Linked DNA regions of Synechococcus elongatus PCC 11801. The protein of the gene in region 1 interacts with the protein of each later gene in a pairwise test. Links are inferred from orthologs where the notes say so. Each region holds a gene or a part of one and is shown in the gene's direction. Other genes may lie near its edges.

Region 1 (7,273 bases):
CAATCAGGCCGTACTCCCGTGCTTCTTCCGCCGACATGAAGTAGTCGCGATCGGTGTCCTTCTCAATTTTTTCGAGAGGCTGACCGGTGCGATCGGCCATGATTTGGTTCAGCAGTTTTTTGATCCGCAGGATCTCTTTGGCCTCGATTTCAATATCCGAAGCCTGACGACGACCCGTGCCACCCAGCGGTTGGTGAATCATGATCCGCGAGTGGGGCAGGGCCAGCCGTTTGCCTTTGTTGCCAGCGCAGAGCAGGAATGCACCCATCGATGCGGCCAAGCCCAAGCAGATGGTGATCACCGGCGACTTGATGTATTGCATCGTGTCGTAGATGGCCATGCCCGCTGTGACTGAGCCACCGGGCGAATTGATGTAGAGGTAGATCGGCTTGCTGAAGTCTTCCGAGTCGAGGTAGAGCAGCTGCGCGACGATGCTGTTGGCCAAACCGTCGGTCACTTCCTGCCCGAGGAAGATGATCCGCTCCATCGCCAAGCGGTTGTAGATATCGATCCAGCGTTCAAAGCTGCTCCCTGGAAGACGGTAGGGAACGCTCGGGACTCCAATAGGCATAGCGCAGGATGGGTGGAGGACAGGACGAAGACGGTCGGAAGACTAGGAGAAGCTCGGCAACGGCGCGGGCAGATCTTTGCGGCTGTCGAGAACGCGATCGATCAAGCCATACTCCACGGCCTGAGCCGGAGTCATATAAAGCATGCGATCGGTGTCACGCGCTAAGCGCTCTGGATCTTGACCGGTGTTGCGGGCAAAGATTTCCAGCATCGTGCGCTTGTTGGCCAGCACTTCTTTAGCTCGGATTTGAATATCCGAGGCTTGGCCTTGAGCGCCGGTGCGGGGTTGGTTGAGCACGATCGTGGCGTGGGGCAAGCTGGCGCGGTTGCCCGGCGTACCACCCGAGAGAATCATCGCGGCGGTGCCCATCGCCTGACCGATACAGATGGTGTGTACGGGCGGCTTGATGTAGCGCATCGTGTCGCAAATCGCGAAAGCTTCGGTTTCGTAGCCGATCGCATCGCCGGTGTACCAAGAGGTACCGGTGGAGTTGATGTAGAAGTAAATCGGCTTCTCGGGGTTATCGAATTCCAGATAGAGCAGCTGAGCAATGATCAGCTCCGTCACATCGAAACCCACTTGCCGCTTGACATCGTCAGACGAGAACAACGGCATGCCGAGGTAGATAATCCGCTCTTTGAGCAGCAACGAGGGCAGGTCTGGTGGCGGCGTCCGGTAGGACACATCCCCGTAGTAGGGTGCCTGCACTGCTTGAATCGATCCGAGCATAGCCAAGCGGTTCCGCTGAGCGACGTCTCTTCAGTCTAGCGCCCGCTTTGCCTGCCACTCGCTGTCTGACGGGAGTTGGCGATTCTCGGGATCAGAACGGGCTGCACCGTAAACAGCGATCGCCCTTCTCCGTTGGTCGTCTGCTACTGAACCAACTCTGTGTTGATCTCGTTGAGGATCCGAGGACGCGTCGTCTCCGTCTGCGATCGTGCAGGGAGATCGAGAATCGATCGCATCGCATCATCGATCGCGTCGTAGGCTACTAGCCCTGTTTGATTGAGGCGAACCTTGCCTTGCTGATCGAAGACAACGACTTGAGGCACCACACCTTGGTAATAGAAGCCAGCCTCTGTTTGATCTTTGGGGCGATCGCCCAGCAGCGTGTCGGCATTGACGGGGATGAACTCCACCGCCCGACCGTAGGGCGCTTGTAGCTGCGAAACCACACTGGCGAACTGCTTGCAATCCCGGCTGTCATCTAAATAAAAGACCAGCAAGGAGGGGCGGTGCTCTGCGATCGCCTGACTGAGCGGCATCCGAGGCGGCACCAGCGACCCATTACCGGCATAGAGCGCAAAGATGTTGCCGTCAAAGCGATCGTCTTGCAGGCTGGCCTGCGCTGCGGGCGACCAGAAATAGCTCATCCCCAAGATCAGGACGGTCAAGCAGCAGAGAACGAAGCGACGCATAACCAGCACATTGACAGCGGTGGGTCTTTATTCTCCCTCAGATACTGATCGCCCCGAAATTAAAGCTGCTGAGGGCAAGTGATTGAACAGACAGCAGCCCGCTGAAACTCCATGCTGAACCGCCTTGCAAGATCCCGCTGCGATCGCCCGAGAGGCTTCTCATTGGTTACTCAACAATCAACTGACCCGTCATCCCAGCTTCGGTATGACCAGCGATACGACAGCGTAGGTCATATTGGCCTGGCCGTTCAGGCGTGAATTGCCAAACCGCTTCACTACTGGGGCGTAGCTCTAGCTCCCGAATGTTGCCCTTAACTTCGACTCCACCGGCATCCACTTTTCGGGTCCAGATGGCATCACTGAAGTCTTTGGCGGTGAAGTAGTGCTTGAGCGGACTGGGATTGCGCAGGGTCAATTCGTAGGGTTGCCCCGCTTTGAGCCGGAGTTGATTGGGGAAAAAGCGCAACTCACCTGCGGCATTTCCTAAATCAATGCTGATACTTTGGCGGACGGCAGCCGCGATCGCGGGTCTGGGCCAGCAGAACCAAGCAGCCCAGAGGACAATCGCCAGCCAGAGCAGCCAGTGGCGCAGCCCTTGCGGCTTCCGCAGAGACCAAAGGTGACCCATGGCGCTATCCTCAAAGCTGCGAACGAAGGTATTTTTAGCGTTCCCCCTCTAGACAAGCGCCAATCAACTTCGCTAAGCTAGTGGACTGTGAGTTTTACAGCGGGTCTATGGGCGCCCAAGAAATCATCCGCTCTATCGAAGCGGAATACACCAAGTCGGACTTGCCGACGATCTACGTCGGTGACACGGTCAAAGTGGGCGTTCGCATCCAAGAGGGTGGCAAAGAGCGCGTACAGCCGTATGAAGGTGTTGTAATCGCCAACAGTGGTGGCGGTATCAACGAGAGCATCACCGTTCGCCGCATCTTCCAAGGCGTCGGTGTTGAGCGGGTCTTCCTGCTTCACTCGCCATCCGTTGCTAACGTGCAAGTTCTCCGTCGCGGTAAAGTGCGTCGGGCGAAGCTGTACTACCTGCGCGATCGCGTGGGCAAAGCAACCCGCGTCAAACAGCGCTTCGATCGCTCGATCTAAGCGATCGCCATCCGATACAATGCAAGAGGCTTTTGCCTCTGCGTTTGCGCTCTTAGTTCAGTTGGTAGAACGCAGGTCTCCAAAACCTGATGTCGGGGGTTCAAGTCCTCCAGGGCGCGTTTCTAGAAACCTCCAGTCGTAGGGCTGGGGGTTTTGTTTTATCTTGCGATCGCCCCTGTCATGAGCGATCGCTGTCCTTTTGATGGCAATTGACGGGCTATCGAGTCGAAGACGCCTAAGGGGCACAAAAACTTTGCCGCAAAGGCTTGACACCGTTTGGCAAGACAGGCATGATTATTCATGCGCTCAGTAATGAGATGCAATTGGGACTGTAGTTCAATCGGTTAGAGCACCGCCCTGTCACGGCGGAAGTTGCGGGTTCGAGCCCCGTCAGTCCCGTTCTAATCAAAATCTAGAAAGTTAGTTTCCTGTAGTTGGAAGAAGGCTAGCTTTCCTCCAACTCTTTTGACAGCTTTCCGCAGCACTCAGCGGTTATGACCGAGGCCAGCCCGCGTTGGCTTGTTCCAGCACATAGGCTGACACTGCTGCAATTTCCTCGGGGCTGAGGCGATCGCTGTAGGCGGACATGTTGTTTTTGCCTTGGCTGACAATCGTCGCGATCGCTTCAGCAGTGTCGTAACCATTTTTTTGCAAGGCTTTGAGTTGTAGGGTTTTGCCCCGGCGAATAATATTGCCGCCGCCAATGTGGCAACCGACGCACTGCGCCTCAAACAGCGCTGCTCCAGTTGCCGGTGCAGCCTGAGTGGGAATTGGGGCGATAGTCAGCCCACAGAGCAGCAGGCAGAGAGCCGTGAAGAGCGATCGCAACAAGCGGTTCATGACAGTTCTCGAGGGCTTAGGGGGTTGCGGACAATTCATCAAGGCGGCGTTTGACTTCTTGGATGTCCTGCCACATCAGCCATTTGGGGCTGCCTTGCTCCTTGGACGGATTGCGCAGGAGATAGGCCGGGTGGAAGACGGGCATACAGGCAATGCCTTGCCATTCCATCCAGAGGCCACGAATTTTGGTAATACCTCGCTTGTCACCCAGCAGCCCTTGCACTGCCGTTGCACCCGCCAAGAGGATGATCTGCGGTTGGACAAGCCGCACTTGCTCTTGCAAGTAGGGCACACAGGCAGCCATTTCTTCGGGCGTGGGCTTGCGGTTCCCAGGTGGCCGACATTTGACGATGTTGGCGATGTAGACATCACGATTGCTGTCGAGGCTGACCGCCGCCAAAATGCGATCGAGCAGTTGTCCCGCTTTGCCGACGAACGGTAAGCCCTGTAGATCTTCGTTCTCGCCGGGGCCTTCACCGATCACCATCAGCTTGGCTTGGGGATTGCCGCGCCCCACCACCGCATGGGTGCGAGTTTGACCCAACCCACAGCGCTGGCAAGCGTTACAGGGCTCAACCAGTTCTTCAACTGTGCTAAAAGTTCCTGCAGGAATCGGGACACTGGCGCTCGTTGGAATTGCTGCGCGATCGACCGTGGCTGGGGCAACGGCCACAGGTTCGGCTGCAACCCCCAAGTCGAACAGACTGATTTGATCCTCGCTCATAGCCCCAGATTGCGATCGCTGGCTCGATCTTAAGCGGGCTAGGGATCTGGGAGGGCAACCGGTGGCTCACCCTGACAGAGCAGCAGGCGGTTACCCTCGGGATCTCGGGCGTAACATTCCCGACCGTAGGTTTCCGCGATCGCCGCTGATTCGATTTGACCACCAGCTGCCAGCACGGTCTGACAAGCCGCTTCCAAGTCAGGTACATAGAGACAGAGACTCCAAGCCCCCTGTGCCGATCGCCAGCGATCGCGCTCCTCGGTGCGGGGCCGGAATAATCCCAACCGCTGACCATAAATTTGAAAGCCAGCATAGCGATCGCCCCAAACCACCTGTGGATCGCTGCCCAACAGCGCCGTATAAAACGCCTGCATCGCCACAAGGTTCTGAACAGCTAAGGTCATTTCAAGGGTGAGCATGGGTTCTGCCAGTCACAACTGCAAATTCTTCAAAAATTGATGCGTCGCGGAGCAAGCCAAGACCGTAAGATCGAAAGATTGCCTTTTTTGCCGCCTGCGCCGCCAGTCGCTTTCATGAAACTATCCGAGCGTGTGGGGCGAGTGTCACCATCGTTGACTCTCGCGATCGCTGCCCAAGCTAAAGCAATGAAAGCTGAGGGCCTGGATGTCTGCAGCTTTAGCGCCGGTGAGCCTGACTTTGAAACGCCTCTGCATATCCGTAATGCGGCAGCCCAAGCCTTGGCGGAGGGTAAGACTCGTTATGGCCCAGCGGCTGGCGAACCTGCCCTGCGAGAGGCGATCGCTCAAAAACTTCGTGGTGACAACGGGCTCGATTACCAAGCCTCCAATGTCCTCGTGACCAATGGCGGTAAGCAGTCACTCTACAACCTGATGCAGGTGCTGCTCGATCCCGGTGATGAGGTGATTATCCCCGCGCCTTACTGGTTGAGCTATCCCGAAATGGTCAAGCTGGCGGGCGGTGTCCCCGTCATTGTCGAGACTCTAGCGAGCGACGGCTTTAAGCTCCAGCCGCAGCAATTGGCAGAAGCCATTACGCCTCGGACACGACTGCTAGTGCTGAATTCCCCCTCCAATCCCACGGGGATGGTTTATAGCCGGCAAGAGCTGGAAGCGATCGCGCCGATCATCGAAGCCCACGACTTTTGGGTCGTCTCCGATGAGATCTACGAAAAGATCCTCTATGACGGTGCCGAACACCACAGCATTGGCAGCTTGAGCCCAGCCTGCTTTGATCGGACCTTGATCAGCAACGGCTTCGCCAAAGCCTACTCGATGACGGGTTGGCGGGTTGGCTATCTGGCAGGACCCAGCGAACTGATCTCTGCTGCTGCCTCACTGCAAAGCCACAGCACCTCCAATGTCTGCACCTTTGCCCAGTACGGTGCGATCGCGGCCTTGCAGGGATCTCAGGACTGTGTGGCCGAAATGTTGGCTGCTTTTACTAAGCGTCGCCAGTTGATTTTAGAGGGCCTCAACCAGATTGCCGGCTTATCCTGCCCTGTCCCCGAAGGCGCGTTCTACGTCTTTGTGGATATCAGCAAAACTGGCCTCGACTCGATGAGCTATTGCCGTCAACTGCTAGAGCAGCATCAAGTTGCGGCTGTTCCCGGTATTGCCTTTGGCGACGATTGCAGTATCCGGCTCTCCTATGCCACCGACTGTCAGACGATTGAAAAGGGTCTGGAACGACTCTACCAGTTCCAAAAAAGCCTGCTTGGTGTCTCGGTTTAAGGCCGCATTGCGAGGTCTTGTCCACCGTGACCTGAGACGAGGTGCTATCTTGATCAGCACTTTTGCTTAGTGAGCGATGGGTTCGACAATGCGACCGCTTGTCCCGCAGCGTTGGATCGCGATCGGGGACAGCACGGTTTATGGCTACGGTGATCCCGAAGGGGGTGGCTGGGTGGAACGATTGCGCCGCCAGTGGATGCGCCCCGATCGCCCCGGCCCAGTGCTCTACAACCTCGGCGTCCGTGGTGATGGAGTCGAGCAAGTTCAGCAACGGCTGCAAGCCGAATTTCGCTGTCGGGGTGAACTGCGTCGCCAGCAACCGGATGTCATCCTGCTCTCGGTCGGCGTTAATGATTCCGCCCGCATCGGTTCCCGTCAGGGACGCCAAATGTGTCCGCGCGATCGCTTTGCGGAGGCAATCCAAGCCTTGCTGCAGGAAGCAAGATCGCTCGCGCCGACCCTCGTGATCGGCATGGTGCCAGTATGCGAAGCCCAGATGCCTTTTGCAGACTGCCTCTGGTTTAACCATGAGGATCAGCGGGAATACACCGCAATCACGCAGCATGCCTGTGAGGAGCTACAGCTCCCCTATCTCGACTTGTTCAGCCGCTGGTGGGAGCTGGGTGAGGGTTGGTGGCAGTCTTGCCTAGGTCCCGATGGGCTGCATCCCAACGTCAGTGGCTACCGCGCCATATACGAAGAGGTGCAAGCTTGGGAACCCTTACAGCAGTTGCTGAGCCAGCCGAGCTTGGCCGCTGAGATCGCCAGCGTCCGAACCAGCGTCACCCATTTGTGACAGCCCTCCGCTAAACTGCAACCAATCTGCTGTCTGCCCTAGGCCCTGATGTCAGAACAAGAAACGCCGCAATTCCTCCATCCTTTGGCTGCTGCCGAGCCGACGGAGGAAGCG
Region 2 (7,350 bases), 160 kb from region 1 along the record:
GGCTGCCAGTACGAGCGCAAAAACCCACGCTTCGATCGGTTGTACGCGTCCCGAGGGTAGCGGTCGCCAGCGTGTCCGTTCCATGATCGCGTCGATGTCGCGATCGTAGAGACAGTTGAGGGTGTTCGCGGCAGCGGCAGCAAAAGCTCCACCCACCAAAGTAGCGATCGCCAGTTGAGGATCCAGAGGTCCTTGAGCCGCTAGACCCATTCCTGCCGCGGTAGTGATCAGCAGGAGCAGGATGATTCGCGGCTTCGTGAGCTGCCAATAAGCCAGAAGCTGAGCAGCAATTTCCTCAAGCGGGAACCTCAGTCTGCTGTCGCTGCTTAACGTCATACATACTCTCCTCAGGGACAGATGACAGAGGGCTGAAATGTGCTCGGAAGCCAGAGCTGGCCAAGAAACCCAACAGAGCTGCCCCCACCATCTGGTGACCAACAGTCAAAGGTTCAATTTGCAGGTGCCAGTGATAGGTGCCCCAGCCCAAGAGCAATTGCAGGCTCAGTAAGCCCCCAAGCTGACTTGCCCAGCGGCGCTGACCCCACCACCAAGCCACACCTGCAAGGCAGGCAATCACAAGGGTCGTTGGCAAAACACCCCATAAGTGGCTTTGAAGAACGCCACATAACTGCGACCCAGCAAGGCACTGATGCACTGCCCAACGTGAGCCAACCAACGCACCCAACAAGCACTGGACATAAACTGCAATCGCAGCCAGCGCAATAAATGGAAGCGGTACAGCCGGCTCTGCAGTCATGGGCGATCGCGGCTGAAGTGCAGCTTTAAGTCCTAGCAAACTGACCAAGAACAACAGGGCAGTGCCGAGGTGAGCGGTCACGATATCAAAGCGCAACAGCTCCGTCACAGTCAGGGCACCAAGAGTCGCTTGCAGACCAATCAGCACCAGACAGCTCGTTGCAGCCCAAGGCCACCAGCTCGGTAGTTGCGATCGCGATCGCCAGCCAAGAACCACTAAAACCAATGTTCCAAGCCCCAAGCCAGCTGCATCAAGGCGATGAAACCACTCAAGAAACACCTGCAGGTTGAACTGCTGCCATGGCAGCCACGACCCATAGCAAAGAGGCCAGTCTGGACAAGCAAGGCCAGCATTCATGACACGGGTCGCTCCGCCAATGCCAATCAACAGCCAAGTGGCGATCGCCAAATGTCCGCACAAGCGCTTAAGTTGAGAGGCAATTGAGGTCGTCATACTCCTCACCTGATGTAGTCGAAGCCTAACGCTAAATCTTCAAAAAGATAGAGATCCTACGATTTTTCTCTGGCTAACTTACAAATAGTGACAAAACACGTATCGTTGTACACCAACGACAGGAGTGATCCCAAAGGAAATCGAAAAATATTGTCATCTTTAGTAAATGAATCCTCTGCCTAGCAAGGAACAGTCGTTAAGATTGGGGCACCTGCGCAGGAAGATTGGCCGTGGCAATTCCCAGCAATATTTTGACGCTTCTGGCAGGGGTTGCTATTACCTGCCTCAGTCTCTGGTATGGACAAAACCATGGCTTGCTGCCAACAGCAGCAGCGAATGACGCACCACTCGTCGATGGTTTGTTCAACACGATGATGACGATTGCAACTGGCCTCTTTTTGCTGGTTCAAGGGCTGATTTTTGTTACTCTTTGGCGCTTTCGTCGTCAGCCCAACGACGCGACAGATGCCGCACCGGTCCATGGCAATCTAGCGCTTGAAATTCTCTGGACAGGCATTCCTGTCGTGATTGTTTTAGGTCTTTCTGTCTATAGCTTTAGTGTTTACACCACGATGGGAGGACTTTCCGTTGGTCATGGCGGTGGTAGCCATATGGCGCATGCTCACCCCAGCTCTGCCGCGATCGCGGCAGAGCTTCCTAGTTCTACTGCGGAAGAGACAGCGGACATGCCACGAGTTTCAGCGGGACTTGGGACTCCTACAGCTCAACAACCCGATGTCACTGTCAATGTTAAAGGTCTCCAGTTTGCTTGGATTTTTAACTATCCCGACCAGAACATTATTGCGGGCGAATTACATTTGCCACTCGGCAAAAGTGTTCAGCTAGACATTGAGGCTCAAGATGTGATTCATGCCTTCTGGGTGCCGCAGTTTCGTCTCAAGCAAGATGCTATTCCCGGCGAGCAGACTCGACTGCAATTTACACCAACACAAGTGGGAACTTTTCCAATCATTTGTGCAGAGCTCTGCGGCAGCTATCACGGAGCCATGCGAAGCCAGGTGATTGTCGAGACACCAGAAGATTACGATCGCTGGATTCAATCACAAACAGCAACCGCCACTGTTCTACCCAGCCGGCTCGAAGAGGCAACGGCTGCTTTAGACCTTCAAGTTGCACCAGAACACATCCATCATCTCCATCAGCTTGCAGCTTCTCTCTAGGTATCAAGTCCAGCTTTTGGATTGTTTGTTGACTCTTTAGTTAAATTCATGACAACTACCACTTTTCTTCCCGATCAGTCTCCCGAAGAAATCAAAAGCAGTATTGGCTGGAGAGAATACTTTGGCTTCAGCACCGATCACAAAGTGATTGGGATTCAGTACCTCGTACTAACATTCATTTTCTATTTGATCGGAGGTGCACTCGCGACAGCTGTGCGGCTTGAGCTAGCAACCCCAACCGTCGATGTTGTCAGTAGAGAGCTATACAACCAACTTTTTACTGTCCATGCCACAGTCATGATCTTTCTCTGGATCGTGCCAGCAGGTAGCGGTGCCTTTGGGAACTATCTCATTCCCTTGTTAATCGGCGCACGCGACATGGCTTTCCCGAAGCTTAATGCTGTTGCTTTTTGGCTCCTGCCTCCAGCCGGAATTTTGCTAATTGCGAGTTTTCTGATTGAAGCTCCAAGTGCTGGTTGGACGTCCTATCCACCGCTGAGCTTAGTGAGCGGTAAAACGGGTGAAATGATTTGGATTCTCAGCGTCTTACTGCTGGGGACTTCCTCAATTCTGGGTGCGATTAATTTCGCTACCACGATCATCAAGATGCGTCGGCCCGGCTTAGGTTTAAATCAGATGCCCCTCTTTTGTTGGGCAATGCTATCCACATCCATCATGGCGATTTTATCAACGCCAGTTCTTGCAGGCGCATTGATTCTGCTTAGCTTTGATTTGATGGTGGGTACTAATTTCTTTAACCCTTCAGGCGGTGGTAATCCAGTCGTTTATCAGCATCTATTCTGGTTTTATTCTCATCCGGCCGTCTATATTATGATCCTGCCTGTTTTCGGCATGATTTCTGAGATTCTGCCGGTTCATGCACGCAAACCAATTTTTGGTTATCAAGCGATCGCCTATTCCAGTCTAGCGATTACCTTTTTGAGCCTAATTGTCTGGGCACACCATATGTTCACCAGCGGAACACCCCCCTGGTTGCGCATGTTTTTCATGATCGCCACCATGATCATTGCTGTTCCTACGGGCATCAAAGTTTTTAGTTGGCTGGCAACACTTTGGGGCGGTAAGCTCCAACTAACCAGCGCACTGCTGTTTGGTGTTGGCTTTATTTCGATGTTTGTTATCGGTGGCCTTAGCGGCATCATGCTCGCTTCAGTTCCGGTAGACATCCATGTCCACGACACCTATTTTGTTGTGGCTCATTTTCACTACGTTCTCTTTGGGGGTAGTGTCTTTGGCCTCTATGCAGGCATCTATCACTGGTTTCCTAAAATGACGGGTCGTCTGCTGAACGAAGGCTGGGGGAAAACCCACTTCTTTCTGACACTGATCGGTTTCAACCTCTGCTTCTTACCAATGCACTGGTTAGGTTTACAAGGCATGCCCCGCCGAGTTGCTGAATACGATCCTCAATTTGCAACCGTTAATCTCATTTGCTCAATCGGCTCATTTATTTTGGCTATCTCGACGATTCCCTTCCTAGTCAATGCCGTTTGGAGCTGGATTGCTGGTGCTAAGGCAGGGTCTAATCCTTGGGGTGGAATTACACCGGAATGGCTGACTAGTTCCCCCCCGCCCGTTGAGAATTGGGTGGGAGAAGCGCCATTAGTCACTAAACCCTATGGTTATGGCGATCGCAAAATTAGTCAGTCTTAAGCCCTACTTCACGCAATAAATCATCGGCATCTCTCATGACAACCACTCTTGAAGCTCCCAAGCATTCCCATTTAGAAGAGGCTCATCCCGATCATCGGATTTTTGGACTGATTCTCTTCTTAGTTGCAGAAGGGATGATCTTCTTAGGATTATTTGCTGCTTATTTAACGTTCCGTGCTGTCAATTCGCTACCACCGGAGCAAATGCCGGAGCTAGAGTTACTCGTTCCAGCTATCAACACAACCATTTTGATTAGTAGCAGCTTTGTAATTCATGGCGCTGAAGATGCAATCAAGAAAGACGATGTCAAGGGCGTGCAGCGGTATTTTGGCATTACAGCTCTAATGGGAGCTGTTTTTCTAGCTGGTCAGATCTATGAATATAGTCAGCTATCTTTTGGATTAAGAGATAACCTCTTTGCCAGCACTTTCTATGCACTCACTGGCTTCCACGGTTTGCACGTATTAGTCGGTTTGCTCGCAATTTTGGCAGTGCTTTGGCGATCGCGGCAACCCAATCATTACTCAGCTAAGCATCACTTTGGAATCGAAGCTGCTGAAATTTACTGGCACTTTGTTGATATTGTCTGGATTGTTTTGTTCGTATTACTTTATCTACTCTAATTAAAGTAGTCAGTGATTCTTTTTGAAAGGGCTAAATGCCTCTGAAAAAGGTGTCAGTTCATCATAGTAAATCTCTTCATCGACTTGAGGAGAAGCATTAACTTGTGGAAGATCATGATTACTATCCTGCCCCTTCCACTTTTGACTGAGGCGCAGGAGTTCTGGCTTGATGATTGACTCTACTAAATAATCAATCGTTTGTTTTTTAACCAAGCCAAATTTAACTAAGATTTGACCGAGTGGATGACCTCGATAGCTCGTTTTTTGGAGGCGTAGAGCTTTATCGAGATCTTCTCGCGAAATAATGCCGAGATCTAAAAGGTAATCCCCTAGTTGTTTACCCGGTTGAATCAGGTGATGCGATCGATATCGGAGGAAAAAATCAATGACTTTCCCTGAAACCCAACCATAGCTAACTAAAATCTCACCTAGTCGCTTGGCCGTTGGGTTGACATCACAGAACTGATCTTGTAGAGCTGCCTGTAGTTGACGTGTAGTCAAGAATCCACCAAGAACTAGATGCTCACCCAAAGCACGCCGGACAGACGCAGCTTGCTGTTCTTGAGAAGGCTGAGGTTGCGACTGTGCTGCAGCGGGTGACTGCTTCGGCTCACCTTCATGAGGGAAAGCTTGACCAAACGGTTGAGGCCCAAGACTCATTTTTGACACACGGTTGCAGTCTAGTGTTCTTAGTGTGCTGCCTTAAAGCCCAACTGTGTGGCACTCGACTCTACATATTCATAATCCTTTAAGAAAGGTTGCAGACAGTACAGCGACTGCCAATGATATGCAATCGCTAATTGTGCCAAAGGTGACCTTGGCTTGCTAGGTTGCAATCCATTATCCAAATCAAGATAGCTCGCTTTCTATCGATCCGGTGTCTGAGATCTATTTTGAGTAGTCAGCGTAATCTCATTGAGAAACTTGTGACTACAGGTGAGGCAGTTTCTCTGCGATCGCAGTTGTCAATCGCTGGGTAAGATCAGCAACCGTCAAACTCCCAAGATCACCCGTGGCTCGAGTCCGAATACTGAGACTGCCTGCTTCCGCTTCTTGAGCACCAACCACAGCCATGACAGGAATTTTCGCTTTCTCTGCATTGCGGATCAATTTGCCGAGGCGATCGCCACTTTGATCAACATGCACACGCACGCCCAAGGCTTGCAATTGACTCGCCACTTGGTTGCAATAATCCAGAACTGTTTCGGTCACTGGCAACAGGCGAATCTGCTCCGGTGCCAGCCAGAGAGGGAAATCGCCAGCATATTCCTCAATCAAAATGCCAATGAGCCGTTCCAATGAACCAAACGGCGCACGGTGAATCATCACAGGGCGCTGACGGCTTCCGTCTTCTGCCACGTATTCCAGATCAAAGCGCTCCGGCAAGTTGTAATCAACCTGAACCGTTCCTAGCTGCCACTCACGATCGAGCGCATCTTGGAAGATGAAATCGAGCTTCGGACCATAAAAAGCTGCTTCACCAACACCGATGAAGTAGTCCATACCGAGTGTGTCGGCTGCCGCCTTAATCGCAGACTCCGCTTTTTCCCAGACATCATCGGAGCCAATGTATTTGTCAGAGGCCGGATCGCGGAAGCTGAGGCGAGCTTTGAATTTTTTGAGGTTGAGCGCCTTGAAGACCGAAAGAATTAGATCAACGACGCTCAAAAACTCAGAAGCAAGTTGATCTGGACGAACAAACAAGTGAGAGTCGTCGACGGTAAAGCCGCGAACCCGTGTCAGACCACCGAGCTCACCCGACTGCTCGTAGCGATAGACCGTCCCAAACTCCGCAAACCGAATCGGTAGCTCACGGTAGGAGCGTAATTCGTTCTTGTAGATCTGAATGTGGAAGGGGCAGTTCATCGGTTTGAGGACAAACCCCTGCTCCAGCCCTCGAGCTTCATCGTCCTCAGCCATCAGCGGGAACATATCTTCGCGATAGTTCTGCCAGTGACCGGACACTTTGAAGAGGTCAACTCGAGCTAAGTGGGGCGTTACGACAGGCTGATAGCCCCGTTTTAACTGCTCTTGCTTGAGAAAGTCCTCAAGGGTCGATCGCAGGATCGTGCCTTTGGGCGTCCAGAGCGGCAGTCCCGGTCCCACTGGATCGGTAAACAGGAACAATCCCAACTCACGACCAAGCTTACGGTGATCGCGTTTGAGTGCTTCTTCCTTGCGGCGCTTGTACTCCGCCAGTTGCTCTGGTGTTTCCCAAGCGGTGCCGTAGATCCGCTGTAGCTGCGCTTTGGTTTCGTCGCCACGCCAGTAAGCACCTGCTACTGACTCCAGATCAAAAGCCTTGGGATTCAGTTCAGCCGTCGTTTCTACGTGAGGACCGGCACAGAGATCCCACCAGCGATCGCCCAAGTGGTAGAGCGTAATCGGTTCCGTCAATCCTTCAAGGATTTCCAGCTTATAGGGTTCACCTAAGGCTAAAATTCGCTGCTGAGCTTCTTCACGGCTGACTTCTTCGCAAATCACTGGCAGTTTTTGCTGGATGATCTTGGCCATCTCTTTTTTGATGGCCTTGAGATCAGCTTCAGTAAATGGCTCCGGCGTGTCGAAGTCGTAGTAAAAACCTGTCTCCGTCCAAGGGCCAATCGTGACCTGCGCCTTGGGAAAGAGCTTTTGCACTGCCATCGCCATCACATGCGACATC

The links. Proteins that work in one complex are often made in the same cells at the same time.
Region 2: the proteins of DOP62_RS08015 (region 1) and ctaD interact in binary tests that used the Escherichia coli proteins (3 or more experiments, as listed by UniProt). The link is inferred for Synechococcus elongatus PCC 11801 from one-to-one orthologs.

What each region holds. Positions count from the first base shown.
Region 1 is NZ_CP030139.2:1,639,967-1,647,239, reverse strand. The notes cover bases 4,463-7,273. They hold DOP62_RS08015 (pyridoxal phosphate-dependent aminotransferase), read left to right. Parts: upstream 4,463-5,184; coding sequence 5,185-6,363; downstream 6,364-7,273. Other genes in these bases: DOP62_RS08005 (hypothetical protein), read left to right, coding at 7,208-7,273; DOP62_RS08010 (GDSL-type esterase/lipase family protein), read left to right, coding at 6,452-7,159; DOP62_RS08020 (VOC family protein), read right to left, coding at 4,690-5,070; DOP62_RS08025 (uracil-DNA glycosylase), read right to left, coding at 4,463-4,651. Also shown: DOP62_RS08065 (ATP-dependent Clp protease proteolytic subunit), read right to left, coding at 1-571; DOP62_RS08060 (ATP-dependent Clp protease proteolytic subunit), read right to left, coding at 614-1,300; DOP62_RS08055 (thylakoid membrane photosystem I accumulation factor), read right to left, coding at 1,444-1,989; DOP62_RS08050 (cupredoxin domain-containing protein), read right to left, coding at 2,156-2,617; rplS (50S ribosomal protein L19), read left to right, coding at 2,725-3,087; DOP62_RS08030 (c-type cytochrome), read right to left, coding at 3,580-3,927; more of DOP62_RS08025, read right to left, coding at 3,944-4,462. UniProt on the Escherichia coli protein: Shows aminotransferase activity with methionine and histidine as substrates, and to a lesser extent also with phenylalanine.
Region 2 is NZ_CP030139.2:1,802,435-1,809,784, forward strand. The notes cover bases 1,865-4,752. They hold ctaD (cytochrome c oxidase subunit I), read left to right. Parts: upstream 1,865-2,439; coding sequence 2,440-4,065; downstream 4,066-4,752. Other genes in these bases: DOP62_RS08855 (cytochrome c oxidase subunit II), read left to right, coding at 1,865-2,391; DOP62_RS08865 (cytochrome c oxidase subunit 3), read left to right, coding at 4,101-4,688; DOP62_RS08870 (hypothetical protein), read right to left, coding at 4,698-4,752. Outside these bases: DOP62_RS08845 (heme o synthase), read right to left, coding at 1-336; DOP62_RS08850 (COX15/CtaA family protein), read right to left, coding at 296-1,210; more of DOP62_RS08855, read left to right, coding at 1,441-1,864; more of DOP62_RS08870, read right to left, coding at 4,753-5,189; thrS (threonine--tRNA ligase), read right to left, coding at 5,619-7,350. UniProt on the Escherichia coli protein: Cytochrome bo(3) ubiquinol oxidase is the terminal enzyme in the aerobic respiratory chain of E.coli that predominates when cells are grown at high aeration.